Regions from separate parts of the Blautia sp. SF-50 genome, predicted to be linked through region 2. Evidence: riboswitches for the same ligand, from Rfam matches in the RefSeq annotation. Region 2 holds a riboswitch; each other region holds the start of a gene.

Region 1 (7,831 bases), on a different contig from region 2:
TACAGCAGAGGATGCACAGAAAATTCAGAAGAAGCAGGTCTGCTACGCGTCCCATGAACACGAAGAATTTGTTGTCCATGTTGAAAAAACGATTCATTTGATAAGTCTCCTTTTCTTTTGGATATTATTTTAAGTATACCCAATCACAGCAGAAAAAGCAAATCCCAAATGTTTTCCGGGGCAGTGGAAATGGGAAAATCATGTGTCCGCCATAGAAAGACAAAATAGCGAAATAGTTTATTAAATTTCCCTAAAAGGCTTGCTTATCACGATTTAGAGTGTTAAAATATCAGTATTGTATTAGACGAAAATTATGTATTTTAAAGGAGCGTAACAATGAGCAAAAAAATCAGGACGGAGGCTGTGGATCATCTTTTTGAAGCGATCCTGTGCCTGAAGGACAAGGAAGAGTGTTATACATTTTTTGAGGATGTGTGCACCATCAATGAGCTGCTTTCTTTATCTCAGCGCTTCGAGGTAGCCAAGATGCTTACTGATAAGCGTACATACCTTGATATTTCCGAGAAAACAGGAGCTTCCACAGCTACGATCAGCCGTGTGAACCGTTCCCTGAACTATGGAAATGATGGTTATGAGATGGTATTTGCACGTATGAAGAAGGATAACGGGGAGCAGGGCGGCGAAGCAGAATAAGGCTTACGTCCATACCGTGATGATAACGGATAATGCTGTAACGAAAAAGAGACAGGCGATCGTGCGTCTGTCTCTTTTTTTCGGTGCGCCCGGCGACGCACGTTTATGACCGGATGTGAGCTCCGGATATTATTTGTCTTTTTTTGAGGAATCCGTATCTTTTGAGGAATTCATGTGGTCGATCATGTTTTCGATGATCATTTTTTTCATGTATACGTCGAAGCTAAGAAGACAGATAAAGGAAAACTGGTGAAGGAATTCCTTATCCTCCGGGTCGGCGTCCTCAAAAATTTCTCCGGCACTTTTGAAACGGCGCATAAGATCCTTTTCCAGGTAACGGATCTGTGACTGCTCCATACTGAAAACCTCCTGGTAGATGTAAGTCATGTCCTTTTCTGTAACGGACTTGAAGTATTTCTCGGTGATCGGTCCCAGAAGGGTCTGGATATCACTGATGGAGAGGATATTCTTAAAATAGTAGATAAAGATCAGCATCAGCAGATGCTCCCGGGAATAGCGCTTCTTTTCCGGCGGGGGAAGGAGCTTGTTCTTTGCGTAATTGTTGATCATGGTCTTGGTCAGGATTTTGTCATCATCATGACGCTTGGTGGAAGCGAGATTATCTTCCATAAAGGTTGTGACCTGATCCATGTAAAGAGCAATATTGGGAATTTCATCGGGTTTTATATAATCAAGCTCAGCAATTTTTGCAAAAATGCTGTTCATCATTTCTTTTTCGTTTTCTGTCATCGCATTATCACCTCTGCTCCTTATTATATAGTTTTAAATACTACTTGTAAAGAAACTTTTTTTCAGAGAGGTGGGTTTACCGGAAAGTAAAGTCATGATAGTATATAAAGATACTGTTCATATGGAAAAAGAAATGGAGATCAAAATGAGTATACATGATGCTTTGGACACATTGAATCCTATGCAGCGGGAAGCTGCCGTACATACAGAGGGACCACTTCTGATCCTCGCAGGAGCCGGTTCCGGAAAAACAAGAGTGCTGACCCACAGGATCGCCTATTTAATGGAAGAAAAGGGTGTAAACCCATGGAATATCCTGGCCATCACCTTTACCAACAAGGCCGCCAGTGAGATGCGGGAACGTGTGAATAAAATTGCGGGAATGGGTGCGGAGAGCGTATGGGTCTCCACCTTCCATTCCGCCTGCGTGAGGATCCTGCGCAGACATATTGAGGTGCTGGGCTTTGGCAGTAATTTTACCATTTATGATGCCGACGACCAGAAAACAGTCATGAAGGAAATCTTCCGGAAATTTGATATCAATACCAAGATCTACAAGGAACGCGCTGTTCTTGCTGAGATTTCCCATGCCAAGGATGAACTGATCACGCCGGAAGAGATGGAGCTGAATGCAGGCGGCGACCCGGACGCACGGAAGATTGCCGGTATGTATAAGGAATATCAGTCTATCCTCCGGGGAAACAATGCATTGGATTTTGATGACCTGATCGTGAAGACGGTGGAGCTTTTTCAGCATAATCCGGATATCCTGGACTATTATCAGGAACGTTTTAAATATATTATGGTGGATGAGTATCAGGATACCAATACTGCCCAGTTTAAATTCGTAAGTCTTCTTGCTGAGAAATACAAGAATCTCTGTGTGGTTGGTGATGATGATCAGTCCATCTATCGTTTCCGCGGTGCAAATATCGGGAACATCTTAGGCTTTGAGAAGGTTTTTCCAGAGGCTAAGGTGGTGCGCCTGGAACAGAATTACCGTTCTACCCAGAACATCCTCAACGCAGCCAATGAGGTGATCGTCAACAACACAGAGCGTAAGGAAAAACGCCTCTGGACAGAGAACGAAGAGGGCGATAAAGTACATTTCCGTCAGTTCAACAACGGATTTGAGGAAGCGGAGTATGTTGCAGGAGAGATCATCCAGGGGCGCCGCAACGGGAAATTCCAGTACAAGGACTGTGCAGTACTTTATCGGACCAATGCCCAGTCCCGTCTCTTTGAGGAGAAATTTCTCCTGGCAAATGTTCCTTATAAGATTGTCGGCGGCGTGAATTTTTATGCCCGCAAAGAGATCAAGGATCTGTTAAGCTATCTGAAGACCATTGACAATGCCAGTGATGATCTGGCTGTACGCAGGATCTTAAATGTGCCAAAAAGAGGGATCGGACTCACCAGCATCGGCCGCGTCCAGGACTATGCGGATATGATGAACCTGAGCTTTTACGATGCGCTCCGCGTGGTGGAGGAAGTACCGTCCATTGGCAGGGCAGCAGGAAAGATCAATGATTTTGTATCCTTTATCCAGGGACTGAAAAGTAAGGCAGAGGCCTATACAGTCCGTGAAACCCTGGAGGAGGTCATTGAGCTTACCGGTTATGTGAAGGAACTGGAGGCAGAGAAAACGGAGGAGGCCCAGGCGAGGATCGAAAATATCGATGAGCTGATCTCCAAGACAGAATCCTTCCAGGAAGCCATGGAGGAGGCCGGACAGCCGGCAACACTTTCTGCATTTCTGGAGGAGATCGCACTGGTGGCAGATATCGATTCTGTTGATCCGGATCAGGATTATGTGCTGCTGATGACCCTTCACAGTGCCAAGGGACTGGAATTCCCCAATGTATTTATCGTGGGAATGGAGGACGGTGTTTTTCCGGGGTATGCTTCCATCTGGTCCGGTGATCCGTCGGATATCGAGGAGGAGCGAAGGCTCTGTTATGTGGGGATCACCCGTGCCATGAAGGAACTGACTTTAACCTGTGCAAAACAGCGGATGATCCGTGGGGAGACTCAGTATAACCGTGTGTCACGTTTTGTAAGGGAGGTTCCACGGGAGCTGGTAGATCTTGGACATACCATTCAGGAGAAAAAGCCCAGAGTAGATGATATCGTATCTCCGAAAAACGCCTATGCCCAGATGAAAATGAATTTCCAGGCAAAGAGCACCCTGCAGAAAAAAGATTTCACAGTGAAGAAGGCGGACAGCCTGGACTATGGTGAGGGAGACACGGTCCGTCATGTGAAATTCGGAGTCGGTATCGTAAAAAATATCGCAGACGGCGGCAGAGACTACGAAGTGACGGTAGACTTTGACAAAGTCGGCGTGAAAAAAATGTTCGCCGGTTTTGCCAAGCTGAAAAAGATCTGAGAGGGATTTCTCCGGGCAGACTATTTCTGCAAAAAACTGTAAAAATCCGGCCTCAAGGTTGTAATTGGAAAATCAGTATGTTAGAATCAGTATCAGCGTAATTGAATTGCTGTGAAGTGAACAGTATCACCGGCACATATGCTGCCGGATACTGTGAGAGGGAATCGGGTAAAAAGCCTGAGCGGTTGCGGCCACTGTATACAGAAGAAGGGATTTCACATGCCATTGCAGAAACTCATGTGAGAAGGCGAAATCCCGATGTCAGAGAGATTCTGGAGAAAATTCTGATACATCATTCATGATCGGCTAAAAGATGAATGGTGTATCAGTTTTTATTTTGCGGAGTTTTTTCTGAGTCTGTAAGTCAGGAAACCTGCTTGACAGTATGTAAGTGGGAGCTTCCGTACAAAGTGTTCCGTGCAGATTTTATGAAGTCCCATCTTTTCGATTACCCATAGGAAACAGGAGATAAAACAGGCGAAAAGAGAGGAAATGAAATGAAAAACAAGTATGTATCCACAAGAATCATGGCAATGGTAATGGCAGCGGCAATGACCGTATCAGCAGCTCCGGCTGTTTATGCCGCAGAGAGAGCAGACTCCGAGACCATCAAGGAAGACAACCAGCCGGCAGCAGAAGACAGTACAGAGTCTGCAGACACCGAAGATTCTTCCGCAGAGGCAACCAAGACAGAATATCCTCTGACCATCACAACCTATGATTACGATGGAAACGAAATCGAAACCACTTATGAAAAAGCACCGGAAAAAGTCCTTGCTGTATATCAGGGAAGCATTGAGACTATGCTCGCACTTGGTCTGGAAGACCACCTGGTAGCTACCGCAGGTCTTGATAATGAAGTTCCGGAAGATCTCAAAGAAGCATTCTCAAAAACAAATTATCTTGACGAATTTACCCCATCCCTTGAAACTGTAACAATGCTGGAGCCGGACATGATCTTATCCTGGAGCTCTCTTTTCTCTGATAAGAATCTGGGAAATGTAACAGACTGGATCGACAAAGGCTGCAACACCTACTACAACACCAATACTCGTCCGGACGGCGACAGAACACTGGAAAATGAATTCACAGATATCTTAAATATCGGAAAGATCTTCGATGTACAGGACAAAGCACAGGCTATCGTTGATGATGCAAAAGCAGTGATCGACAAAACTCTTACTGCAACTGCAGATGTAAAAGACAAACCAAGCGTAATGGTATTGGAGCCTCTTGGAGATGACATCACAAACTATGGCGTAAAGAGCCTTGGCGGAGATATGGTAACACAGTTAGGCGCAACTCTTGCAAACCCGGATGCTTCCACCGTTGGAAAAGAGGATATCATCGCAGCCAACCCTGACGTGATCTTTGTGGTTTACATGCCATATGCAGGAGATGATCCGGAAACTGTTAAGAACAGCCAGCTTGCAGTGATCCAGGATGATGAGTCCCTGAAGAGCCTTGACGCAGTAAAGAACGGACGTGTTTACCCGATCATGCTCAGTGAGATGTATGCAAGTGCAACACGTACCCAGGACGGAATCGAAACTTTTGCAAAGGGATTATATCCGGACGTAAATCTTGACTGATCGGAGAAAATGCAGTGAAAGAAACAACTTCACAGAGAAAAAAAGATAAGGTGCTCAGAACATCCATGTATGTGGCAGTTCTCATCGGACTTGCAGGATTCCTTATTTTTTCCATACTTGCAGCCATCACTTTTGGAAATGCGGATCTGTCACTGAAGGATGTATACAGCGTTATCGCTTATAAATTGTTTCATATAAAAAGTCTGTCCGCCTATGCGGAAGGCGCAGTTCATGATGTTGTGTGGCTGATCCGGCTGCCTAGAGTCCTTCTGGCTCTGGCAGTTGGAATGGCTCTTTCCGTGTGCGGCGTGGTGATGCAGGCTATCGTGCAGAACCCGCTGGCAGACCCGTATGTGCTGGGTATCTCATCTGGTGCATCTCTGGGTGCCACACTGGCCATCATGCTTGGAATCGGAAGCTTTCTTGGTGGAAACTCTGTGGGAATCACAGCTTTCATTGGCGCGATGATCACTTCTTTTGCGGTGATCGCCATTGCAAACATGGGTGGAAAGGCAACTTCCGCAAAACTGATCCTTGCGGGAATGGCGGTCAGCGCAGTCTGTTCTGCTTTTTCCAATTTTGTCATTTATATTACCAATGACAAAAATGCGGCAACAGAAGTTATGAAGTGGAGCATGGGAAGTCTTGCCGGAGCAAGCTGGACCAGAGTGGGTGTAATGCTTCCGGTCACGCTGGTGTGCGTGGCTGTTTTCTGGACGCAGTACCGGAACCTGAATCTGATGCTTCTGGGAGATGACGTATCCATTACCCTTGGAACAGATCTGCACAGACTGCGGACTTTTTATCTGATCGTTGCTTCTGTTATGATCGGATTTGCCGTGTACTGTGCCGGTGTGATCGGATTTGTGGGACTGGTGATCCCTCATGTGGTCCGGATCCTTTTTGGAACAGATCACAGAAAACTGCTCCCCTTAAGTGCGCTTCTTGGTGCATCGTTTCTGATCTGGTGCGATGTGGCATGTCGTGTGATCCTTAAAAATTCCGAGATGCCCATCGGTGTGCTGGTATCCATTATCGGTGCTCCCTGCTTTATTTATCTGCTTGTGCGGAAATCCTATGGATTCGGAGGTGCCCGGTAATGAAGATCACCACAGAAAATATTCAGGTTGGCTTTCACGCCAGACAGATCCTGAAGGGAATCTCCATGGAATCCAAGGATAAGGAACTGGTAGGAATCATCGGACCAAACGGAAGCGGAAAATCCACTTTGCTGAAATGCATTTACCGTATTCTGAAACCAGACGCAGGAGCCGTGTATCTGGACGGCGAGGAGCTTCATTCCATGAGTGTTCGAAGCTCTGCGAAAAAAATGGCCGTGGTGGCACAGCACAATTATTATAATTTTGATTTTACGGTCCGCGAGGTGGTTCTTATGGGGCGTGCGCCTCATAAAAAGACTCTGGAACGGGACAATGCAAAAGATTACCAGATCGTGGATGAAGCGCTGAAAACCGTACAGATGGAGGCGTTTGCAGACCGTACCTTTTCCACTCTTTCCGGAGGAGAGCAGCAGAGGGTGATCCTGGCAAGAGCACTTGCCCAGCAGACCTCTGCACTGATTCTGGATGAGCCTACCAATCATCTGGACATTACCCACCAGATCATGCTGATGGAGCTGGTGAAAAAACTTAATGTAACCGTGATCTCCGCTATTCACGATCTGAATATTGCAGCAGCATACTGTGATAAGATCTATGTACTGAAGGACGGAGTTCTGGAAGGTTACGGAACGCCGGAAGAAGTCCTGACCCCGGAGCTGATCCGCAGGATCTATAAAGTAGAAGCGGAGATCGTTTACGACAGCCGCGGAAAGATGCATATTTTGTTTTTATGATTCTGGCTGTGAGGCGGGATGCATAGAGGGAAAAAGATGAAAAAGATCGGGATTTTGACATGCCTTAATTCCAATGATGTGTGTACCAGGGCAGGATGTCTGTCTGCATTTCGGGAAAGAAGAGATTTTTTTTCCGGCTATCCGGAAGATACGATTCTGGCAGCTGTGATGACATGCAACGGATGCAAAGAAACCAATGCAAAAGAACCTGCTGAAGATGAGGGGATTTTGGAAAAGGCAGATCGGCTGGTCAGTGAAAAGATCAGCGTCATCCATGTCGGGGTATGCCGTCTGAATGAGGAAAAAAAGGAATGTCCGCGGATAACACAGATCTGCGGTCTGATAGAAGAACGCGGGATCAAAGTGATCCGAGGAACCCATAAAGAATAAGAGAAAACCGCCGTATCTTTCCGGAAATGCCGGAAATACGGCGATTTTTTTACAGAATGTTTCTGCGAAAATTTGTGTAAGTTCTGGTAAAACCAGACATATGGTGGTATAATAAGAACATTAAAAAAAGGCTCGGGTGCAGCGACCTCAAAAAACGCTGCGCTGCAGATTTACTGACAGAAAGTACAGCCGAACAGAAAG
Region 2 (7,831 bases):
CCAGAGAAGTCCTGAATAACAATCAGCTGATCCGTGTAGCTACAAAATATCCAAATATTGCAAAGGATTACTTCTATAACAAAAAGCATCAGACTGTGGAGATCATTAAGCTGAACGGTTCCATCGAGCTTGCACCGATCGTAGGACTTTCCGAGGTTATCGTGGATATCGTGGAAACCGGAAGCACCCTTCGCGAGAATGGCCTGAAGGTGCTGGAAGAAGTCTGCCCGCTGTCTGCACGTATGGTAGTTAATCAGGTCAGCATGAAAATGGAAGATGAACGGATCCGCAAACTGATCACAGAACTTCGAGGTGTGATCAAATAAACTGAATAACAGATGAACCTCCAAAATACAGAAAGAAGGCAGAATTTATTATGCGTAAGGTAAAACTCACCAAAGAATCTACAAAAGATATTCTGGAAACTCTCTTAAAAAGAAGCCCTAATAATTATGGAAAATACGAGGATGCAGTAGCAAATATCCTTGCCAAAGTAAAAGCAGAGGGAGATACCGCGTTATTTGCATTTACCAGAGAATTTGATAAAGTCGAAGTGACAAAGGATACGATCCGTGTAACCCCTGAGGAGATCGAGGAAGCATACAAGCTGGTAGATCCTTCCCTGATCGATGTGATCAAAAAAGCATTGGTGAATATCCGTAGCTATCACGAAAAGCAGCTTCAGAACAGCTGGTTCACAAGCACAACAGACGGAACCATGCTTGGTCAGAAGGTAACCGCTCTGAACTGTGTAGGTGTTTACGTTCCCGGTGGAAAGGCTGTATATCCGTCTTCCGTGCTTATGAATATCGTTCCTGCAAAAGTTGCCGGTGTTGACCGTATTGTAATGACAACACCTCCTGGAAAAGACGGAAAAGTAAATCCAAGCACACTTGTTGCTGCCAACGAAGCCGGAGCAGATGAAATCTATAAAGTGGGTGGTGCACAGGCCATCGGAGCACTTGCATATGGAACCGAGAGTATTCCAAAGGTTGACAAGATCGTAGGACCCGGAAATATTTTTGTTGCGCTTGCAAAAAAGGCAGTTTATGGATACGTAAGCATTGATTCTATTGCCGGCCCAAGCGAGATCCTCGTTCTTGCAGATGAGACTGCAAATCCTCGTTATATTGCAGCAGATCTTCTTTCTCAGGCAGAACATGATGAGATGGCATCTGCGATCCTGATCACAACAAATGAGGAATTTGCAGATCAGGTAGATAAAGAAGTCAGAGGTTTTGTTGAGGTACTTTCCAGAAAAGCCATTATTGAGAAATCCCTGGAGAACTTTGGTTATATCCTGATCGCAGAAGATATGGACGAGGCCATTGAGGCTGCCAATGAAATTGCTTCTGAACATATGGAGATCGTCACAAAGCATCCTTTTGAAGATATGATGAAGGTACGAAATGCAGGTGCGATCTTTATCGGAGAGCACAGCTCTGAACCCCTTGGAGATTATTTTGCAGGACCAAACCATGTGCTTCCTACCAATGGAACTGCCAAATTTTTCTCCGCACTTTCTGTAGATGATTTTATCAAAAAATCCAGTATTGTATATTATTCCAGGGAAGCACTCCGAAAGATCCACAAGGACATCATCCAGTTTGCCACATCGGAACAGCTGACTGCACACGCAAATTCCATTGCAGTCCGTTTTGAGGAAGAGGACAAGGAGAACGAATAATGGCAAGAGAAGCACTGATCGAAAGAAACACAAAAGAAACGCAGATACGTCTGCAACTGAATATTGATGGAACAGGAAGTTCCGATATTGATACAGGTATTGGCTTTTTTGACCATATGCTGGACGGTTTTACGCGCCATGGACTGTATGATCTTACGCTGAGAGTCCACGGTGATCTGAATGTAGATGATCATCACACCATTGAAGATACAGGGATCGTCCTTGGAAACGCTATCCGTGAGGCAGTTGGCGACAAAAAAGGAATCAAACGTTACGGCAGCTGTATTCTTCCTATGGATGAAGTGCTTGTGCTCTGCGCAGTAGATCTTTCCGGAAGACCTTATCTTGGATGGGATGCAGCGTTTTCTACGGAAAAAATAGGAGATATGGCTACAGAGATGGTAAAGGAATTCTTTTATGCAGTATCCTATTCCGCAGCAATGAATCTTCACATCAAGGTTCTTTCCGGAGGAAACAGCCATCATGTGGCAGAGGCCATGTTTAAAAGCTTTGCGAAAGCCCTTGATGCAGCAACACAGTACGATTCCCGGATCACAGACGTGCTTTCTACCAAGGGAAGCCTCTGATACAGAAGGAGACCACTTATGAACAAACAGTTGATCCCATGCCTTTATCTTCATTCAGAAAAGGCGGTAACAGGATTTGGACAGAGAAATCTTTTCGGAGACGGAAATGTAGAAACACTTGCAAAATTTTACGGTGACAATGGGGCAGATGAGCTTCTGGTATTTGACTTTTCTTCCGCAGATGCAGAGCATGACCGTGCGATCGGAAAAATCCGTGATATCTGTCAGGTATCTGAGATCCCGGTGATCGCAGCGGGAAATATCAAACGTATGGAAGATGTAAAAAAGCTGATCTATGCGGGATGTGCCAAAGTTGTACTGAATTTTTCGAAAGAGAATAATATCAAGCTTCTGGAAGAAGTATCCCGGCGCTTTGGAAAAGAGCGTATGATGATCAGTATCTCTGATCTGAGAGAATTCACAGAAAATCAGGATCTGATCGAAACATATGCAGACACTGTTCTGGCTTTGGACACTGTCGAAAATGAAATTGCAGAGATTTCTCAGATTTCCATTGTTCTTCATACCGATGAAAACAGATCTGAGAACGTTCTGGAGCTTTTAGGAGAACCAGCTGTGTCCGGACTTTGCGGTGCTTATGTAAGCAGTCTTGAAAATGATCTGCATACATTTAAGGAGACCTGCGAAGAAGCTGGAATTCCGGTAAACACATATAAAAGTAATATTGCATGGTCGGACTTTAAATTAAACAGTGACGGAATGGTTCCGGTTATTGTCCAGGATTACCGGACGGATGAAGTACTGATGCTGGCCTATATGAATGAGCTTGCTTTTAACACAACATTGAAGCTTGGAAAAATGACATACTGGAGCCGCAGCCGGAATGAGCTCTGGACCAAAGGTCTGACATCCGGACACGTACAGTATGTAAAGTCTCTTACTATTGACTGTGATAATGATACGATCCTTGCCAAAGTGGAGCAGATTGGCGCAGCCTGCCATACAGGAAACCGTACCTGTTTCTTCAAACCGCTGCTGAAAAAAGAGTACGATGATACCAACCCACTTCACGTGTTCCAGAATGTGTATGATGTGATCACTGACCGAAAAGAACATCCAAAGGAAGGTTCCTATACCAATTATCTTTTTGATAAAGGAATCGACAAGATTTTGAAAAAAGTCGGTGAAGAATGCACAGAGATCGTCATTGCAGCCAAAAATCCGGATAAAGAAGAGATTAAATACGAAATTTCAGATTTTCTTTATCATATGATGGTACTCATGGTGGAAAAAGGAGTCAGCTGGGAAGAAATCACCAAAGAATTGGTAAAAAGATAAATTATATATCATTCAGGAAAAAAGCTTTTGTACGTCGGATCAGAATGAACGGTTACGAAAGCTTTTTTCTGTTTTCCCGGAATCTTAAAAGAATATGTACAATTTCGGTTAGGCATGATATACTTATCGTCAAAAGTGCGGAAATATAAAAAAGGAAAAGGGAAACAACCAATGATCAAAATTGATGACTGGGTGATTGAAAAAGGAGAGAAGGCACAGGGGAAAATTAAGATCACAGGATACGGCATAGCAATGCCGGCAACTGTGATATGCGGAGTGAAAGACGGACCGACGATACTGATCACAGCAGGAATACACAGCGCGGAGTATGTGGGGATCCAGGCGGCAATGGAACTTGCAAAAGAATTTCAACCGGAAGAACTGAAGGGAAATGTGATCATCGTTCCACTGGTCAATGTCAGCGGCTTTGAGCATCGCACCATGAGTCTGGTCTATGAGGATGGCAAGAACCTGAACCGCGTTTTCCCCGGAGATCCTGAGGGAACAGCTGCAGATCGTATTGCCTATGCTATAGTGACAAAGCTTTTTTCCATAGCAGATTATTATATCGACCTGCATAGCGGAGATGGGTTCGAACAGCTTCATCCCTATGTTTATTATGTAGGGGTTGTAGATGAAAAGACAGCAGAGAAATCATTACATATGGCACGGCATATCGGCGTAAAATATGTGGTCCGTTCCACAACCGCCACAGGTGGCGCCTACAATTATGCTTCTTCTCTTGGAATTCCAAGTATTCTCATCGAAAGAGGCGGACACAGCTACTGGACCTGGGAAGAAGTAGAACAGGATAAAAGAGACGTCCGTCACCTTGTTTTTCATCTCCAGGGAAAGAAATGTCATGGCCTGAAGCATTACCGTCAGATGCTTCTGGAAAATGTAGTCTATGAATATGCGCCGTATACCGGATGCTGGTATCCTTCCAAGAAGCCTGGAGAATACTTTTTTAAGGGGGAAGAACTGGGTGAACTGAGAGATTACTATGGGAATTTACTTTACACATCTATTGCAACTGAAAACGGAGTCGTACTTTATCAAACAGCCAGTCTGAACATTATTGAAGACGGACCAATGATCGCATATGCAGCGATCACGGAGACTCTGACCTGATAGTAAACCACCTTTTCAGAACGCTTCTGTCTGAAATCATATTGAAACAGTAAGAAAACCGGGTTTTACCATTTGCTATTCTATTTATAAAAATAGCGAGGTAAACTCCGTGTTTTTTTAGCAGATCAGATAAATCCAATTGTCAAATCCCCCATGGGGGATATATACAATTCAAGCATCTTTAGCAAAATTTATGAGTTTTCTAAAAATATAACATTTTTCCATAGACATAAACTATAGTTTTATCATATAATGTTTCAGTAATTTGACAGCATTTGCTGATTTTCACATCAGCCGTTGTAAGTTCTGAGAGGATTAATAGGGAAACCGGTGTAAATCCGGTACGATCCCGTCACTGTAAGGGGGAATCCTCAGACAAAGTACCACTGGTCGAGTACGTGAGAAATAGACCGGGAAGGTGCCTGAGGGTAAGGATCCTAAGTCAGGAGACCTGCTTGCAATTGTTTTAAAATGATTCTTACGGAAGATAGGAAGCATATTTATTTTGTGTGCCCGTATTTCGTCACGGGCTTTTTTCGTGCAAATTTTCTAAAATTCCATGCATATTCTGCATATTAAGAATCCAATAGTTTCTTTTATCTAACTAAATTAAAACGGCAATGTTAAAATCGCATCAAATGAGGAAAGGAGTAAAACGTGACAAAGAAACAAGTAGGAAAAAGATTTCTCCAGATCATCATTGTATTATTTGGAATCAGCTTTTTCACATTTGGACTGACCTACCTGTCACCTGGTGATCCTGCGGAGATCATGCTGACAGAGTGTGGTAATCTTCCTACACCAGAGCTTCTGGAACAGACAAGACATGAGCTTGGCCTTGATCAGCCCTTTCTCGTGCAGTATGGTTCCTGGCTGAAGGGTGTTGTTACAGGAGATATGGGACAGTCCTATTCTTTCAAAATGCCGGTAACAGATAAACTGGTATCCTGTTTCTGGCCGACGCTGAGGATGTCGTTGCTGGCACTTCTGATGATGGTCATTATTTCCATACCGCTTGGAATCCTGGCCGCTGTATATCAGAACAAATTCCCGGATTATTTTGTGAGAGGAATTACCTTTGTGGGAGTATCTGTTCCAAGCTTCTGGCTGGGCCTGATCCTTCTCAGCATCTTTGGTGTTCAGCTTCGCTGGATCAATGTTGCCGGGGGCAGTACGGATTTTAAATCCATGATCCTCCCGGCGCTGACTCTTGCACTTGCCATGTCTGCAAAATATACCAGACAGGTAAGAAGTGCAGTGCTGGAGGAACTTCATCAGGATTATGTCACAGGTGCAAGAATGCGTGGAATCAAGGAAAGCGTCATTCTCTGGAAACACGTCCTTCCTAATGTTATGCTTCCGCTGGTAACGCTGCTGGGACTTTCCCTTGGAAGTCTTTTGGGAGGTACTGCAGTTGTAGAGATCATTTACAACTGGCCTGGAATGGGAAATATGGCAGTAAAGGCGATTTCCTGTCGTGACTATCCTCTTGTACAGGGCTATGTACTTTGGATCGCGATCCTGTACATGTGCATCAACCTGCTTGTGGATCTGTCCTATACTTATCTCGATCCAAGACTTAAGGAGGATAGATAATTGAAAAAGGTATTACGAACATTCAAAGAAAATAAACAGTTCACTCTTTTCTTCATTCTGGGTCTCGTGGTGATCGGAATTGCGATCTTTGCGCCGCAGCTCTCACCATATGATCCACTGAATGCAGTTATGACCGAATCACTGCAGGAGCCAAGCTCCGCTCATCCGTTCGGAACGGATAAGCTTGGACGAGATCTTCTTTCCCGTGTTATCTTCGGAACAAGAACCTCTCTGATCATGACCTTATGTCTGGTTGCAGTGATCTTTGTCATCGGTACATTTTTAGGAGTTATTGCCGGATATTTCGGCGGCGTTGTGGATGCAGTGATCATGCGTATCGCAGATATGATGATCTCCTTCCCTGGGCTTGTACTGGCCATTGCCATTGCCGGCATGCTTGGACCAAACCTGGTCAATGCCGTTATCTCCATTGCGGCTGTAAGCTGGACAAAATATGCCCGTCTTGCACGAAGTATGGTCTTGAAAGTCAAGAAGAGTCTTTACATAGAGGCAGCTATAGTAAACGGAACAAAGACCTGGAAAATTCTTCTTGTACACATTCTTCCCAACATGGTAACCCAGATGGTGGTAACTGCGGCAGCAGATATCGGAACTATGATGCTGGAGCTGGCTTCCCTTTCATTCCTGGGATTTGGTGCAACTGCGCCGACACCGGAGTGGGGACTGATGCTGAATGAAGGAAGAACCTACATGGCAAAGGCGCCATGGCTTATGATCTACCCTGGTATCGCTATCGTGATCTGTGTTGTTGTTTTCAACATGCTTGGAGACAGCATCCGTGATGTACTGGATCCGCGCCAGGATCAATAAAACAACTCTGTAACAAACCAACACCATATGATCAGTATATTATCTTTAGGAGGATGAAATGAGAAATAATGTAGTTAAAAAAGTGCTGGCTGCTACACTTGCATGTATGATGACCCTTTCAATGGCAACAGTGGCTCAGGCAAAAGGTGACAAAAAAGGTGATAAGGAGATCACCATCGGAGTAACAAGCTTTGCAGATACACTGGAGCCGACAGAGCAGTATTTCAGCTGGGTTGTATCCCGTTATGCGATCGGTGAGTGCCTTACAAAATTCGATGAGAACGGTGAGATCGTTCCATGTCTTGCGGAAGAGTGGGAAAACAGTGACGATGGAAAAACATGGACCTTCAAGATCCGTGAGGGCGTAAAATTCTCCAACGGTGACGATATGACACCGGAGATGGTAAAAGCCTCCATCGAACGTACCGCTGAAAAGAGTGACCGTGTTCCGGAATTCTTTGATCTCGACAGCCTCGAAGTTGACGGACAGAACCTGATCTTCCATCTGAACAGAGCAAATGCAAACATGGCCGGATGCCTTGCAGACCCGCTGTTTCTGATCGTAGATACAAATGTAGATGATTCTACATTTGCCATGGAAGGACCGATCTGTACAGGACCTTACGCAGTAGAGTCCTTCAGCCCGACGGATTCCTGTGTCGTAGTAAAAAATGAGAACTACTGGGATGGAGAAGTTCCC
Region 3 (7,831 bases), on a different contig from region 2:
CAGACGGATATCAGAATGAGGAGATCTCGGTACCGGATTATACAGAGACAGCTTTGATCACAGATGCATTTAACAAGATGCTTTCCAGAATGAAGACGTTGGATGAATCCAGACAGGAGTTTGTATCCAATGTGTCTCATGAGCTGAAGACACCTATGACTTCAATGAAGGTTCTGGCGGATTCGCTGGTAGGACAGCAGGGGGTTCCGGAGGAACTGTATCAGGAATTTCTTTCTGATATCACAGAAGAGATTGACAGAGAGAACAAGATCATCACCGATCTGCTCTCCCTGGTAAAAATGGACAAAAAAGCAGCAGATATGAATATCAGTAATATGAATATCAATGAGCTGCTGGAGAATATTCTGAAGCGTCTCCGTCCTATTGCAGATCAGAGAAGGATTGACCTGATCCTGGATTCGTTCCGACCGGTAACGGCAGATGTGGATGAGGTGAAATTTACCCTTGCCATCAGTAACCTGGTCGAAAATGGTATCAAATACAATGTAGATGAGGGATGGGTCCGCGTAACACTGGATGCGGATCATAAGGATTTCTATGTGACGGTTGCAGATTCCGGCCTGGGAATACCGGAAGATTCCATTGAACGGATCTTTGAGCGTTTTTATCGTGTGGATAAATCCCATTCCAGAGAGATCGGCGGAACCGGTCTTGGACTTGCTATTACAAGAAGTTCTATAGCCATGCATCATGGGATCATCAAGGTATCCAGCAAAGAGGGCGAGGGAACCACATTTACCGTGAAGATCCCGCTGTCCTATATCCCGTCCTAGGAGGTACAGCATGAAAAAAACGATTTTGATCATCTGTGTGGCCGCTGCCTGCATCCTTTTTGGTTTGGTTGCTTTCATAGGTTTGTCGGGAAGAAATAAAAACGAAGAACAGCAGTATAGATTTTATTATATCAACAGCGATGAAACGAGACTGAAAGAAGAAAAATATACTCCGGAGAAGGAAACGACAGAAGTGATGCTGCGCAATTTTTCCGAGAGTCTGAATAACCGTGAGACCCGGGAAAACGGAATCTCACTTTTTCCGGATGGGGTAAAGATTTCTTCTTATTCCATACAGGATGGAGTCCTGAACGTAGAATTCAATGAGGCCTATGATAAAATGTCACGTACCAGAGAACTTCTGGTGCGGGCAGGTATAGTGAAGATCTTTTTACAGGTTCCAGGAGTGGATTCTGTGGAGATCTATGTGGGTAAAAAGCCGCTGACAGATACCAGGGGTGAAGAAGTGGGAGCCATGAACAACGACACCTTTGTGGAGTTTTCCGGGTCCGATGGGGATGTGTACAGCTATGACACCTTTACTCTGTATTTCACAAATAAAAACGGAGATAAACTGGTAGCGGAACAGAGAAGTGTCCGCTACAGACGAAATCTTCCGAAGGCTACGGTGGTTCTGGAGCAACTTGCAAGAGGTCCGCTGGAAAAAGGACATTATCCTACAATACCGGAGAATTCAGAGGTACTTTCCCTGACGAGAGCAAACGGAATCTGCTATGTGGATTATAATTCCGTATTTCAGGATTATGCGCTGGATGTTTCGGAACAGATTGCCGTGTATTCGGTGGTAAATACGCTGATCGCGGCAACGGATGTGGACAAAGTTGAGATTTCCATCGAAGGAAACAAGGAAGTGACCTTTGGCCAGAATATGCAGCTTTATAAGTTCTATGAATGGAACGACAGCCTGCTGGCACACACAAAGGCTAAAAAAGAATAGAAAAAATAAAACATTTCAAAATATCAGAAAACGGGAGAACATTTATGGCGAAAAGGCCGATGTGTCTGTTGTGTTTTCTTATGGTGCTGAGTCTTGGCGCACTGGAGCTTATGGGGATTCCTCTGATCAGGGGGAATCCCCTTCCGTTAAATGTGCAGGAGCAGATCGAAGCGCACCCTGGTTCCATGATCTGCGGGGAGGTGGAACAGTATGAAAACACAGAATTTTCCCAGTCTGTTTATCTGAAAAAAACATATCTTATCCATCAGTCAAAAAAATTTCCAATTGAAAATGTAAGAATATTTCTCAAAAAAGAAGAAGATCTGAAACCGGGAATGCGGATCCTGGTCAAGGGAACGCTGAAAAGAGTGGAAGGTCCTGCGAATCCGGGGGGCTTTGACAGCCAACACTTTTACGCCTGTCGTCATATTTATTATTTTATGAAGAACGCTGTGCTCCAAAAGAAAACAGCAGTGTATTCCGGCTACAGGCAGCTCCTTTTGGAGATAAAAGAAAGCTGCAGACAGATCCTGAAGGAAGCAGCAGGAAAAGATGCACCTGTTTTTTGTGCCATGACGCTTGGAGACAAACAGGAACTGGATCCGGAAACACAGATGCGCTATCAGCTGGCCGGGATCATACATATCCTTGCCATCAGCGGACTTCATATCAGTATTCTGGGAATGGGGCTTTACAACCTTCTAAAGAAGATGGGACTGGGAATCTGGCCTGCCGGGATTTTTTCTCTGGGAGTGATGCTGCAGTATGGGATCATGACCGGAGGGAGTGTTTCCACCATGCGTGCAGTAACTATGTTTTTGATCGCTATGGGAGCCAGGATCACCGGACGGATCTATGATATGATGAGTGCTCTTTCCGTAACTGCCATGATGATCCTTGTGGAATCTCCGGCCTATCTCCTGGACAGTGGATTTCTTCTGTCCTTTGGCTGTGTTCTGGGAATGGGGCTCGCTGCGGAAAAGATCTGTGCCCTTGCAGGAGCGGAGAAAAAATGGACAAAGGCACTGGTAAGTCCTATAGCTCTTCAGCTTGTGACTCTGCCGGTGATGCTGAAGTTTTTCGGAGAAGTCTCTATTGCCGGATTTATCCTGAATCTGTTGGTGCTTCCAAGTGTGGGGGTAGTGCTGACTGGAGGAATGGCGGCGCTGCTGCTGGGAATTCTCAGTATTCCTGCGGCAAAACTGGTAATCCTGCCGGCAAGGGTACTGCTGCTTTTTTATGAATATCTCTGCAGTCTGGTAGGAAGATCAGGATGGAGTACTTGGATCGGAGGGGAGCCGGAAATATGGCAGATTGTGGTATATTATGGCTTTTTGATCATAGTCCTGTTTATGGGACAGTATATAAAAGAACAGCTCCGGAAGAAAAAAGCAGTCAGTGAGGAAACGGAGTTATCAGAGGAGCGGGCGGAAGTAGGTTGCCGGAAGCTATATGCTATCCGGATAACAGCCGGTATTTTTCTGGCAGTCGGAATCCTGATACTGGGATATCATCCAGCAGGAAGTCTGAAGGTGATCTGCCTGGATGTAGGACAGGGGGACGGTATTCTTGTGGAGACCCCGGAGGATCATCATTTTCTGATCGACGGAGGAAGCAGCAGCCAGTCGGATCTTGGAAGATACTGCCTTTTGCCGGCATTGAAAAGCCAGGGGATTTCCTGGCTGGATGGGATTTTTATTTCCCATACAGATCAGGATCATATCAACGGTGTGAAGGAGCTTCTGGAATATATGGGAAAAGGTCTTACAACCATCCGGGCCGGATATCTGATCCTGCCTGCCTGGGCGGAAAGACCAGATGCATGGCGGGAGCTTGCAGAGGCAGCAAAAACAGCCGGAGTTAAGGTCGTGACAGCAGGAAAAGGGGATGAATTGCCTTGCGGCAAAGTATCTTTTTCTGTTCTGTGGCCGGAGAAAAATGCCACAGGAAAAGATGTGAATGAGGAAGCTATGGTGATGGAGTTGTCTTTTGGAGATTTTCAAATGCTTTTTACCGGAGATATCGGTGCAGATACGGAGAAAAAGCTTCTGGCAGCCGGGGGGCTTGAGGATGTTGACTGTCTGAAGGTGGGACATCACGGTTCCCGTTATTCTACCACAGAAGCATTTCTTGAGAAAATAAAGCCGGAAGTGGCGATCATTTCCTGTTCTTCCACCAACACCTACGGACATCCGTCACCGGAAACCGTAGAGCGGCTTAAAGCGGCCGGAAGTCAGGTGGAATACACCATGAAAAACGGTGCTATTACCGTGGAAACAGATGGAAAAAAGCTTAAGATCGGAAGGTTCCGAAAAAAACGGTGACTTTTGAACATGTTTGTTGTAAAATAGACAGGGTTTGTGCAAAAACAAAATACTGAAAATGTGCAATACAAGATAAGGAGTTTTTATTTATGAAATATGATGTACTGATCGTAGGAGCAGGTCCCGGTGGAATCTTTGCGGCCTATGAACTGATGAATAATGATCCGGAGAAAAAGATCGCGGTTTTTGAAGCTGGTCATCCTCTGGAAAAAAGAAAATGTCCCATCGACGGAAAGAAAGTAAAATCCTGTATCCACTGCAAAACCTGTGCGATCATGAAGGGATTTGGCGGTGCAGGCGCTTTCTCCGACGGAAAATATAATATCACCAATCAGTTTGGCGGAACTCTGTACCAGCATATCGGCAAGGATACAGCCACAGAGCTGATGGAATATGTAGATAAACTGAACCTGATGCATGGCGGTGAAGGAACCAGGCTTTATTCTACCACAAACAGCGAGATCCGTAAGCTCTGCCTTCAGAACGGCCTGCATCTTTTGGATGCATCAGTCCGTCATCTGGGAACAGATATCAACTATGTGGTGCTTCAGAACCTCTATGAAAAAATGAAAGACCATGTGGACTTCTATTTTGACGCATCTGTTGACAAAGTAGAAAAAACTGAAGACGGTTATGCAGTTTTTGTAGGAGATGAGCGTTACGAGGGAACTTACTGTATCATCTCCGCAGGACGAAGCGGAAGTAAATGGATGGAGACGGTATGTACAGAGCTTAAGATCCCGACTCTTTCCAACCGTGTGGACATCGGAGTCCGTGTGGAGCTTCCGGCAGAGGTTTTCAGCCGTCTGACAGATGAGCTTTATGAGAGCAAGATCGTTTACAGAACTGAGAAGTTTGAGGATATGGTCCGTACCTTCTGCATGAACCCGCGAGGTGTTGTCGTGAATGAAAATACCAACGGTATCATCACAGTAAACGGTCACAGCTACGAAGATCCGGCAAAGCATACCAACAATACAAACTTTGCCCTTCTGGTATCCAAGCATTTCTCAGAGCCGTTCCATGACAGCAACGGATACGGTGAGAGCATTGCAAGACTTTCCAATATGCTTGGCGGTGGTGTTATGGTACAGCGGTTTGGAGATCTGATCCGCGGAAGACGAAGCACAAAAGCCCGTATTGAGGAAAGTTTCGTAACACCTACACTTTCTGCGACACCGGGAGATTTAAGCCTTGTTATGCCGAAACGTATCCTAGATGGCATCATCGAGATGATCTATGCTCTGGATAAGATCGCACCGGGAACCGCAGATGATGATACTTTGCTTTATGGCGTTGAGGTTAAATTCTACAACATGGAGGTCGAGATCGACGAAAATCTGGAAACCTGCCACAAGGGTCTCTTTGTTATCGGAGACTGTAGCGGCGTGACCCATTCTCTGTCCCATGCATCTGCCAGCGGAGTCTACGTAGCCAGATACCTGGAGCAGGAGTATTTTAACAGATAAACTGCAGAGCAGTTTATCTGTTATGAGCAAGTAGCAAAGCGGATTGCGAATATCCAGTGTAAGACAGTCCATTTCTGATATCAGGGTGATGACAGAAAGGGGCTGTTTTTTATGCAGGATATGCATGAATATTGGAGAAAGTATTCTGATAATAACTGACAGATACAGGGAGAAAACCGGTTACTGTTCACTGGTAATAATTCGCGAGGTATTTTTTGTGAGTGAAGATCACAGAAAATCGTGAATCGTCTGACATCAATCTTGACAAATTTATGAGTTTGTGGTAAAAGTTAGATAACCAGGTAAAAGAAAATATGTGCAAATGTTATAATGATAAGGTTGCATCCAGTCGGATGTGCAAAAGAGAATCCGGTGAGAATCCGGAACGATACCGTCACTGTGAAAGGGGAGCTGCTTTTATAACCACTGGGAGACCGGGAAGGGAAAGCAGCGTGGAACCAAGTCAGGAGAACTGCCTTATTGTGAGATTCAGGGATTCGCGGTTTACGAATCGGTATTCTCCATAACAATACAGAACTTCTTTTTATGTATTTGTATTGCGCAGAGAATCATGTGTGAGCAGGCGGCCGCAGAGAGCTGCTGCTTTTTTGTACATATCAGTATTCTGGAAATACATGAAAAGAGGACAATGAGAAATGAAAAGAAAAACAATGTTAGCTCTGATGCTCGCAGTTTCCATGACATGCTCTATGGGTGCGGCTACAACAGCAATGGCAGCAGAGGATTCTGCTACAGAAGAGAACGCTGAGGCAGCTGATACCACAGAGGCTTCTGATGCAGATCAGGAAGCAGCAGATAATGTAGCAGCTCTGATCGACAAGATCTATGTACAGGAAAGAAACGACACAACAGATGAGGACTGCAAGGCAGCCAAAGAAGCATGGGATGCTCTGACAGATGCTCAGAAAGAACTGGTAGAGGGTGAGAATGCAGATCCGGATTATTTCGGACGTGACACAGGAGATGCTTCCAAGGACGATCCGCGTAACCAGGATGAGATCGGTGAGAATGAACTTCTTGTTGTAAGCTTTGGTACTTCCTTCAATGACAGCCGTGCAGAGGATGTCAAGGGAATCGAGGATGCTCTTGCAGAAGCTTATCCGGACTGGTCTGTAAGAAGAGCATTTACAGCACAGATCATCATCAACCATGTAGAGGCAAGAGATGATGAAGTGATCGATAACATGCAGCAGGCTCTTGACCGTGCAGTAGAGAATGGTGTTAAGAATCTGGTTGTACAGCCTACCCATCTGATGCATGGTGCTGAGTACGATGAGATGACAGAAGCGATCAATGGCTATAAAGATAAATTCGAGTCTGTAGCTATCGCAGAGCCAATGCTCGGTGAGGTTGGAGACGATGCAACTGTGATCAATGATGACAAGAAAGCCGTTGCTCAGGCAATCACAGATACGGCTTGCAAAGAGGCCGGATTTGACAGCATGGATGCAGCAGCTGAGGCTGGCACAGCATTCGTATTCATGGGACATGGAACATCTCATACAGCTAACGTTACATACGATCAGATGCAGACACAGATGGAAAACCTTGGATTGAAGAACGCATTCATCGGTACTGTAGAGGGTAAGCCGGAAGATACAGCCTGCGACAAGGTTATCGAGAAGGTAAAAGAAGCAGGATACAAGAACGTTGTTCTTCGTCCGCTGATGGTTGTTGCCGGAGACCATGCAAATAACGATATGGCCGGTGATGAGGAGGATTCCTGGAAGAGCCAGTTTGTAGCATCCGGAAACTTCGATAAGGTTGACTGCCAGATCGAGGGTCTTGGAAGAATCGAAGCAGTTGAGAAGCTTTATGTAGAGCATACAAAGGCAGCCATCGATTCTCTGGGAAGCACTGAGGAGTCCGCAGATTCTGATGCAGCAGCAGATACAGAGGCTGATTCTGCTGAGGAGTCCGCAGAATAATAAATATAAAAATATCTGAGTGAGTTCAGATACCTATAAGAAATCAATGTAACTGCCCGGAAAGATCAGGAAGACTGTTTTCCGGGCAGATTGCTGTATCTATGGAAGGGAGAAGATTATCATGAAAAAACGCTATGTAAACTTAATTCTTGCAATGGCAAGTGCATCAGTCCTGGTGCTGGGCTCTGTGCCTGCGATGGCAAAAACAGATGAAACAAAAACAGAGTCCGGTGAGGAAGCAGAAGCTTCCGAAGAAAAGGATACAGATGCAGCCAAAGCAGATACCCTGGAAGATGGCGTTTATACAGCAGAGTTTGGTACAGACAGCAGCATGTTT
Region 4 (7,831 bases), on a different contig from region 2:
CCTCCTGAAATCTGTCCAACATAACGGTTGCGGATATCCGGATCAAGCCCCGTCTGGATCAAAGCCTCCTTTACTCGCTCTTCATACTCACCCTCTTGCAGTTTTTCATGTAATTTCAAAATTTCCAGAATATTTTCTCCAATGGTATAACCGGGATCAAATACCCCGCTGCTGCTTTGAAAGACCATCTGAAGATTCTTGCGATATGGACGAAACTGCTTTTCAGACAAATCCTGCATTTCCTGTCCCTGAAACCAGAATTTTCCATCTGTAGGTTTCTCCAGGCCGGCGATCAGCTTTCCGAATGTAGTTTTACCACTTCCACTTTCACCGATCAGGGCCATGGATGATCCTGCATGGATTTCCAGACTTACATCATCCACTGCCTTCACAATTTTTTTCTTGCCATAATATTTTTTTAAATGTTCTGTCTTTAGTAACGTACTCATACTTTTCCCCTATAAAACTGCATCCAACAGTTTTTTTGTATATGAATGCTGCGGATGATAAAAGATCTCTTCAACCGTTCCGTTTTCCACTATTTCGCCGTCTTTCATGATCGAAACATCATCTGCGATCTCTGCCACCACACCCAGATCATGCGTAATAAATAACACGCCCAGATTTTCTTTCCTGGATAGCTGATAGATTTCTTCCAGGATCTGCTTCTGTACGGTTACATCCAAGGCTGTCGTCGGCTCATCTGCGATCAGATAATCCGGTTTCATGGACATGGCAATGGCGATCATAACACGTTGGCACATACCACCAGACAATTCGTAAGGTTTTTTCTTCATCAGTTCTTCCGGATCACGCAGATTCATCATCCGCAGACTTTCCAACGCTACTTCCCTTGCCTGTTTTTTGCTCATTTTGCGATGTTTTCTCAGTCCTTCCAGAAGCAGTTGTTCAACTGTAAAAAGCGGATCAAGAGCAGCAGTCGGATCCTGAAAGATCATTCCGATCCTGTCTCCGTATAACTGTCGTTTTTCTTTTCCTGATAACTTCAGAAGACTCTTTTCGTTCAGTGTCACATCTCCGGATATCACCTTTCCATTTCCTGCAAGCAGATTCATGATCGTCAGAGAGGTAACTGACTTGCCGCTTCCACTTTCTCCCACCAGAGCATGGATCCTTCCGCGTTTTACTTCCAGGCTGACATCTTTTACTGCATGAACCATTCCGTGAGATGTCTGAAACTCCACATGTAGTCTTTTTACCTTTAGAACATCATTTTTGGGCTGTTCCATTCTGTATTCCCTCCCCCAGATAATTAAATGCCAGAACAATGATCATGATCAGTATGCCCGGATAAAACATCAGTCTTGGATAAGTCTGGATATAACTTCTACTGTCACTGAGCATGATCCCCCATTCCGGTGTCGGTGCCTGCACACCAAGTCCGATAAAGGAAAAACCGGCAATTGACAGAATGATCGAACCGATTTCCATTGTTGCCAGTGCGATCACAGATGGCAGGATATTTCTCAATACATGCCTAAATATGATCCTTGCGTGGCCGCAGCCGCCGGCTTTTAGTGCGGTCATATAATTTTTATTTTTTTCCTGAAGTGTCAATGCTCGGGCAAGCCTTGCATATTCTGCCCAGGATACGACCGATAAGGACAGAATCAGATGAGCGCCGCTGGCTCCTACGGTTCCTGCAATGGCAAGTGCCACAATAAAGACCGGCATAGCCATAAATACATCAATGATCCTCATAATTATGGAATCGATTTTTCCACCTACATATCCGGCAAACAGTCCGATTGGCACCCCGACACATACGGTGATCAGAAGCACCGTAAAGCTGTAGCTCAGTGAATATCGGCTGCCCCAGAGAAGTCTTGATAAAATACATCGTCCCAGCTGATCAGTACCTAAAGGATATGCCGCCGACGGATTCTTTAATTTTATCGAAACATCCACAAGCAGCGGATCATGCGGCGCCAGTACAGGTGCAAAAATAGCTGCCAATGCAAAAATTATGACCACCATCAATCCTATTTTTGTTTTCGGTGACCGGAATACCTGTTTCCAGTACAGATTCTGGATCATGCTTTTTTCTGTTTTCTGCTTTCTTCTGCTTCCCATTCTATGATCTCTCCTTTACTTTAACTGGATTCGCCGGTCAATCGCAGAATAGGCGATATCCACAAGAAAATTTAATACTACAATGCCAACAGCCAGAATAAAGATAAAACATTGCAGCACCGGAGTGTCTTTTGAGATCACGGATTTCAATGCCAGATTTCCGATTCCCTGAATTGAAAAAATACTTTCTATCACAGCTGAGCCACAGAAAAAACCGATCACAATTGATACCAGACGTGTCAGCACAGGAATCAGGATATTTTTCAGACCATGACGCAAAATTACATTTACAGATGACAATCCCTTAGCTCTGCTGGCACGTATGTAATCCTGCTTCAGCACCTGTATCATATTGGTACGGATCAATCTCGTCATAATTCCAAAGAAACTGATATCCATGGCAAATGCCGCAAGAATCGGGATGCCTCCGGCATCTCCTCCGATCACGGAAATCACTTTTAGCTTTACTCCAAATATATAGAGCAGCATCAGACCGATCCAGAAAGACGGCATAGATACACTGAGGGACGACAAAATGCGAATGACTTTATCCAGAACTCTGTTTTCATAAATTGCCGACAAAATTCCAAGAGGGACTGATACGATCATCAACAATAAAAACGAAGTAACTGCCAGTTTAAATGTCTGTGGAAAATATCTTTTTAATTCCTCAAAAGCCGGTTTTCTGGTAGAATATGATTTTCCAAAATCGCCATGAAGTGCCTGATCCAGCCATTTCCCGTATTGTACCAGCACCGGCTGATCCAGTCCTTCCTCATGCCGTACTTCTTCTACCTGCTCCGGTGACGGATGCTCATATTTTTTCTCCGCCAGCACTCTGGCAGCATCACCTGCCGATATAAAACTCAGCATAAAAATAATAAATGTAACCGCCAGCACTACCGGAATCATAAATATAAAACGCTTTGCAATTACTTTTCCCATCTTCATCTCTCCTCATTTTTCATCTGTTTATTCGGTTAAAATAAAAAAAGCTGATATGATCCAGCATCATATCAGCACAAAAAACAAACCTCTACCTCAGGCAGAGCTTATTCCTTCTGTATCCCATCCGAATCAGAATTCTTCTGTCAAAAAGGCAAGTCTCCTGACTCCAGTTCTTCCTACTTACCATCTTCCCGGATCTCTCCAGTGATATTTTGGTTTTCGTCCCTGTCACAGTAGCGGTGGCTGTTCTGGCATTTCACCAGATTCCTTATTAAGTACTTTGTACACCCTTCTGACTATTCAATTTTCATAGTTGCAATGAATAAATATTATAATATCATACTTTTCTTTTTATATAAATAGTTTTTTGTCAAATATAAAATATCTGAACATTTCATAGTGAAACCCGGATATTTTCTGCCTGTATTATTATAAATCTCTTAAGTAAATAACATTATGTATGAACGGTGACTTCTTTATATTTCCGTATAATGATCATATAACTTACGAATAATAAAACAGCTGCGCTGCTCCATGCACAGATCTCTGCATAGTATATTCCATCTTCACCGATCAGTTTTGGCAGCAGCAGCGCAACACTGACACGCATTATAAATTCTGCAATGCCGCTGGCAAGCGGAATCAAAGTATTACCCAGGCCCTGGATAGCGGAACGATACACATACAGCAGATACAGCACCCACAAAAAGACAGCCATAATAAACAAATACTTATATGCTATATCCAATACCTGTCGGGTCTGATCCGGTTCACCGGATACAAACAGGGACAGTACATTACGTCCAAACAGTACCATCATGCCGGAAATGAAAGCCGAAGTGAGCACTGCCATATAAGTGCCGCTGCGCACGCCTTTTCGAATCCTCTGGTATTTTTTTGCACCAAGATTCTGGCCCACATAGGTTGTAATAGCATATCCATATGAAATGGCAGCCATCTCCAAAACCCCATACAGCTTGTTCGATGCCGTAAATCCCGCCACAAACAGAAAACCAAATCCATTGATCACATACTGTACCACAAGTCCTCCCACGGAGATGATCACATTCTGTATCGCAAGAGGAACCGCCAGTTCCAAAAGCCGCAGGCTCATAGAGGGCTGCCTGTAAAAGTCCTTCTTTTCCAGGCGGATATCCGGGATTTTACGTAATACGATCAAACAGTACAAGGCTGAAAATCCCTGTGCGATAACGGTTGCCACTGCTGCTCCGGCAATACCCCAGCCAAAAACCGCCACAAATAACAGATCCAGTCCCACATTGATCACTGCTGCCACTGTCATTGCGATCAACGGAGATCTGCTGTTTCCAAGTGCCCGAAGGATCGCTGCAAATATATTATAAGCAGCTATGATCGGGATTCCCGCAAAGATCAGCCGCAAATATAGCATTGTCAGATTAATGACATTATCCGGTGTCTGTAAAAATAAAAGAACATGATAAACTGTACCTTCACTTACTGCGAGTACGACCACAGACAGTAATGCTGTCATGATATAGCTTTTCGCTACTGCACATTTCAGATTTTCCTTTTCCCTTGCTCCATAATACTGAGATACAAGAATAGAAAAACCCTGTGTGATACCTGTCATGATCCCCAACACCAGCCATACCAGCCAATCTCCGGCACCTACTGCCGCCAGTGCTTTAACTCCTACCACTTGTCCGACAATCATGGTGTCTGCCATTGTATAAAACTGCTGAAAAATATTTCCAAGCATCATTGGTATGGCAAAAGTTATGATCAGTTTTCCGGGAGATCCGGCAGTCATATCTTTTTCATTAGTTCCCATAAGAATCTCCTTTTCTTTTCATCCTTGTCCGTTATTTTACAAGGGACTCTTACGAAACACAAGACTATTTTTTCACAAAGTTTTTCTCATATTTTTGGTAGCTATTACATCTTTATGATCATTATTTTTAATGGATCATTTTTGCCACGCCTATATTAAAACTCTTTCTTCTTCATGGCGCTCATACTATACTTATACGAAGCAAACCATATAAGCAGACTTAGCACAATAAGGGCAATCCCGATTTCAAAATCCCCTATTCCCCCTATCATATGCAGAATACTTTCTTTTAATCCCAAGTTAGTCTTCACAAAAGATCTAATTGTATAACAAATCGCAAAAATAATTAAAATTGCGATTGGCAGCACAATTCGCCCTTTCTCTCCTTCGAACCTTATCCTGATCGCGATCATAATTCCCGCAATTGCCTGAAACACAAAAAATGTGATCAACTCCATTGCCAGCATTTCCAGATCAAACACCTCTTCAGGATTTATGAGTACCATAATTCCTGCACAGATCATTCCAATGCACCATCCACATGCTGTCATGATAAAGGAAAAAATATATTTTTCTCTGACATATATTTTTTTATTTACGGGTAAAGAAAATAAATATGTGTAACCATGGCCATTTTCATCATAACTGATCGTATTACCTGAATATATCGCCAGAACAGATGGGATATACATTGCAATGAAAGCAGCTGCCGTTTTTCCTGTAAGTATAAAAAACAATGCTACAAACACTAACACCAAAAAAAGATTACCACCCTGTCGAAAAAACAATCGAAAATCCTTTTCCAAAAGCCCTCTGATTCCTTTCATCATCTTTCGCCCCCTGTCAACATCAGGATCACCTGATCGAGTGATCCGCTCTCTACTACGATTTCCGGATAATTTTCTATATAATACTGCTTCTCGTTCGTCAGACAGGCAACTCCAAAAAACTCTTTTTTCTCTTTCAAAAGATACCTTTTATCCACTGCCTGATATTGTTCCTCACTGACCTTCAACACTGCATATTTTTCAAGAATCGTATCCATCGCTTCATGAAGTACAATCTTTCCTTTATGTATCACATAAATGTCATCACACAGATGTTCTAAGTCCGAAGAAATATGTGAACTGATCAGGATACTTCTCTCCGGTTCTTCTTCCATATACTCTCTTAAAATATCCAGCATCCTTTCTCTCGCTCCGACATCAAGCCCTGCTGTCGGCTCATCCAGCATCAGGAATTCTGCCTGATGTGTCAATGCAATGATCAGATTCAGCTTTGCTTTCATTCCTGTTGAGTACTCTTTTATAAATTTATCCAACGGAATCTGATATTCTTCACACATCTGATGAAATTTTTCTGCTTCAAACTTTGGATACAATTTGGCAAGGACTGCCTCAACATCTTTCCCTTTCAAGTATACACTGAATCCGGCTTCTGCCAGGACAACTCCCAGCTCTTCTTTCTCTTTTTCACTTAACTCTTCCGGTATTTTTCCCAGGATCTTTATCTCACCGGCATCATAAGAAATGAGTCCGAGCACTGCCTTGAACAAAGTACTCTTACCGGCTCCGTTCTCTCCAACCAGACCGGTGATTCTTCCTTTTTCTACATTTAACGAACAGTCTAACTGAAATTCACCGTAGCTTTTCTTTACTCCTTTAATCTCCAACATAATCATTCATCCTCCATGATGAGTTCAAACAACGAACGGATCTCTTCCTCCTTCATTCCGCAGCGCCTTCCCTTCTGAATTGCTGCTTCCAGATCCGCCTCAACCTCTTTCCTGCGCTCTTCTTCCATCAGCTGTGTATTCGAAGCCGCTACATACGTTCCTTTCCCATGAACTGTGACTGTCATGCCCTCTGCTTCCAGATTGTCATATGCTTTCTTCACAGTAAGTGCACTGATCTTCAGTTCCTTTGCCATTGTTCTCACGGACGGCAATATATCATTTTCTTTTAATTCTCCGGAGATGATCTGCGCCTTGATCTGCTCCATAATCTGTTCATAAATTGGTACCATCGATGTATTATTGATTATAATCTTCATATGTTCCCTCCTGTTGTAAACAGTATATAACAGTGTAATACTGTTGTCAACTGTTATATACTGTTTTGCAGTAGTTGACTGCCAGGATATATTTTTTAGCACGAAAAAAGCACCTCTCGGTTTTCTGATTATTAACTCTGAGAAGTGCTCTTGTTTTATATCTAATTTTAGTACAGCTTTGCACCTGCCGGGATTCTGTCATCTACCATCAGAAGGTTCAGTCCTTCATGACCATCTTCCTCAGGTACTGCTGAGATCAGCATACCCTCGGAATCGATTCCCATCATGAAGGAATTCATTCTGATCAAATGCTCTTATTTTATTTCTTTTTAACTCATTCAATGTTAAAAGTATAGTTTTTGTTTCTGTCTTCATTATCCTGCTGCTGAAGATAAAACATTGCCTTTTGAGTTTCAATCTCCGCTTTCAGTTCTTCTTTTGTCGGCAGGTATAATTTGTACTTGGAAGCAAATAATTGTTCATTGCCGTGCATAACAGAATAACGGGCAATATCATCGTCTGTATCGGAGCAAAGAACAATACCGATTGTTGGGTTATCGCCCTCGCTGCGTTTCAGTTCATCATACATACGGATATACATATCCATCTGTCCTACATCTTGATGTGTTATCTTCTCAGTTTTTAGGTCAATGAGGACAAAGCATTTCAGTATGTAATTGTAAAATACAAGGTCGATATAATAATCCTGCTTCTCCGTATGAATGTGCTGTTGCCTTGCCACAAAAGCATATCCCTTTCCAAGCTCCATCAAAAATTTCTGCAAATTGGAAAGAATACTTTTCTCAAGGTCACTCTCTGTAAAATCTGTATTCTGAGAAAAACCTAAGAACTCTGCAACTACCGGATTTTTGATGAACTCCAACTTATCATTCTGATACGGTGCTGTCAGTTCTTTCATTTCAC

What was found. A riboswitch is a leader RNA that binds a small molecule or an ion and turns the genes downstream of it on or off. The one in region 2 is predicted to bind cobalamin.
Region 1: linked by a shared signal. The riboswitch ahead of BLP57_RS09360 (ABC transporter substrate-binding protein) and the one ahead of nikB (nickel ABC transporter permease) in region 2 are both predicted to bind cobalamin.
Region 3: linked by a shared signal. The riboswitch ahead of BLP57_RS06260 (sirohydrochlorin cobaltochelatase) and the one ahead of nikB (nickel ABC transporter permease) in region 2 are both predicted to bind cobalamin.
Region 4: linked by a shared signal. The riboswitch ahead of BLP57_RS10630 (ABC transporter permease) and the one ahead of nikB (nickel ABC transporter permease) in region 2 are both predicted to bind cobalamin.

Annotation. Positions count from the first base shown of each region.
Region 1 covers NZ_FMUW01000012.1:60,889-68,719, forward strand. Annotated here, with positions in the region: gene BLP57_RS09340 (YesL family protein) at 1-97, opposite strand, end outside; gene BLP57_RS09345 (YerC/YecD family TrpR-related protein) at 337-654, shown strand; gene BLP57_RS09350 (DUF1836 domain-containing protein) at 784-1,404, opposite strand; gene pcrA (DNA helicase PcrA) at 1,550-3,793, shown strand; cobalamin riboswitch at 3,895-4,184, shown strand; gene BLP57_RS09360 (ABC transporter substrate-binding protein) at 4,291-5,385, shown strand; gene BLP57_RS09365 (FecCD family ABC transporter permease) at 5,400-6,485, shown strand; gene BLP57_RS09370 (ABC transporter ATP-binding protein) at 6,485-7,240, shown strand; gene BLP57_RS09375 (CGGC domain-containing protein) at 7,277-7,630, shown strand.
Region 2 covers NZ_FMUW01000009.1:47,393-55,223, reverse strand. Annotated here, with positions in the region: gene hisG (ATP phosphoribosyltransferase) at 1-326, shown strand, start outside; gene hisD (histidinol dehydrogenase) at 377-1,687, shown strand; gene hisB (imidazoleglycerol-phosphate dehydratase HisB) at 1,687-2,274, shown strand; gene hisIE (bifunctional phosphoribosyl-AMP cyclohydrolase/phosphoribosyl-ATP diphosphatase HisIE) at 2,293-3,573, shown strand; gene BLP57_RS07605 (M14 family metallopeptidase) at 3,745-4,704, shown strand; cobalamin riboswitch at 4,989-5,177, shown strand; gene nikB (nickel ABC transporter permease) at 5,362-6,300, shown strand; gene nikC (nickel transporter permease) at 6,301-7,131, shown strand; gene BLP57_RS07590 (ABC transporter substrate-binding protein) at 7,190-7,831, shown strand, end outside.
Region 3 covers NZ_FMUW01000007.1:68,794-76,624, reverse strand. Annotated here, with positions in the region: gene BLP57_RS06280 (sensor histidine kinase) at 1-794, shown strand, start outside; gene BLP57_RS06275 (GerMN domain-containing protein) at 805-1,752, shown strand; gene BLP57_RS06270 (DNA internalization-related competence protein ComEC/Rec2) at 1,797-4,076, shown strand; gene BLP57_RS06265 (NAD(P)/FAD-dependent oxidoreductase) at 4,166-5,545, shown strand; cobalamin riboswitch at 5,865-6,039, shown strand; gene BLP57_RS06260 (sirohydrochlorin cobaltochelatase) at 6,202-7,494, shown strand; gene BLP57_RS06255 (hypothetical protein) at 7,616-7,831, shown strand, end outside.
Region 4 covers NZ_FMUW01000015.1:38,948-46,778, reverse strand. Annotated here, with positions in the region: gene BLP57_RS10645 (oligopeptide/dipeptide ABC transporter ATP-binding protein) at 1-449, opposite strand, end outside; gene BLP57_RS10640 (ABC transporter ATP-binding protein) at 459-1,250, opposite strand; gene nikC (nickel transporter permease) at 1,231-2,094, opposite strand; gene BLP57_RS10630 (ABC transporter permease) at 2,110-3,039, opposite strand; cobalamin riboswitch at 3,176-3,349, opposite strand; gene BLP57_RS10625 (MATE family efflux transporter) at 3,497-4,855, opposite strand; gene BLP57_RS10620 (ABC-2 transporter permease) at 5,011-5,685, opposite strand; gene BLP57_RS10615 (ATP-binding cassette domain-containing protein) at 5,682-6,530, opposite strand; gene BLP57_RS10610 (GntR family transcriptional regulator) at 6,533-6,907, opposite strand; partial or broken gene BLP57_RS10605 (methionine--tRNA ligase subunit beta) at 7,075-7,194, opposite strand; gene BLP57_RS10600 (PDDEXK nuclease domain-containing protein) at 7,242-7,831, opposite strand, start outside.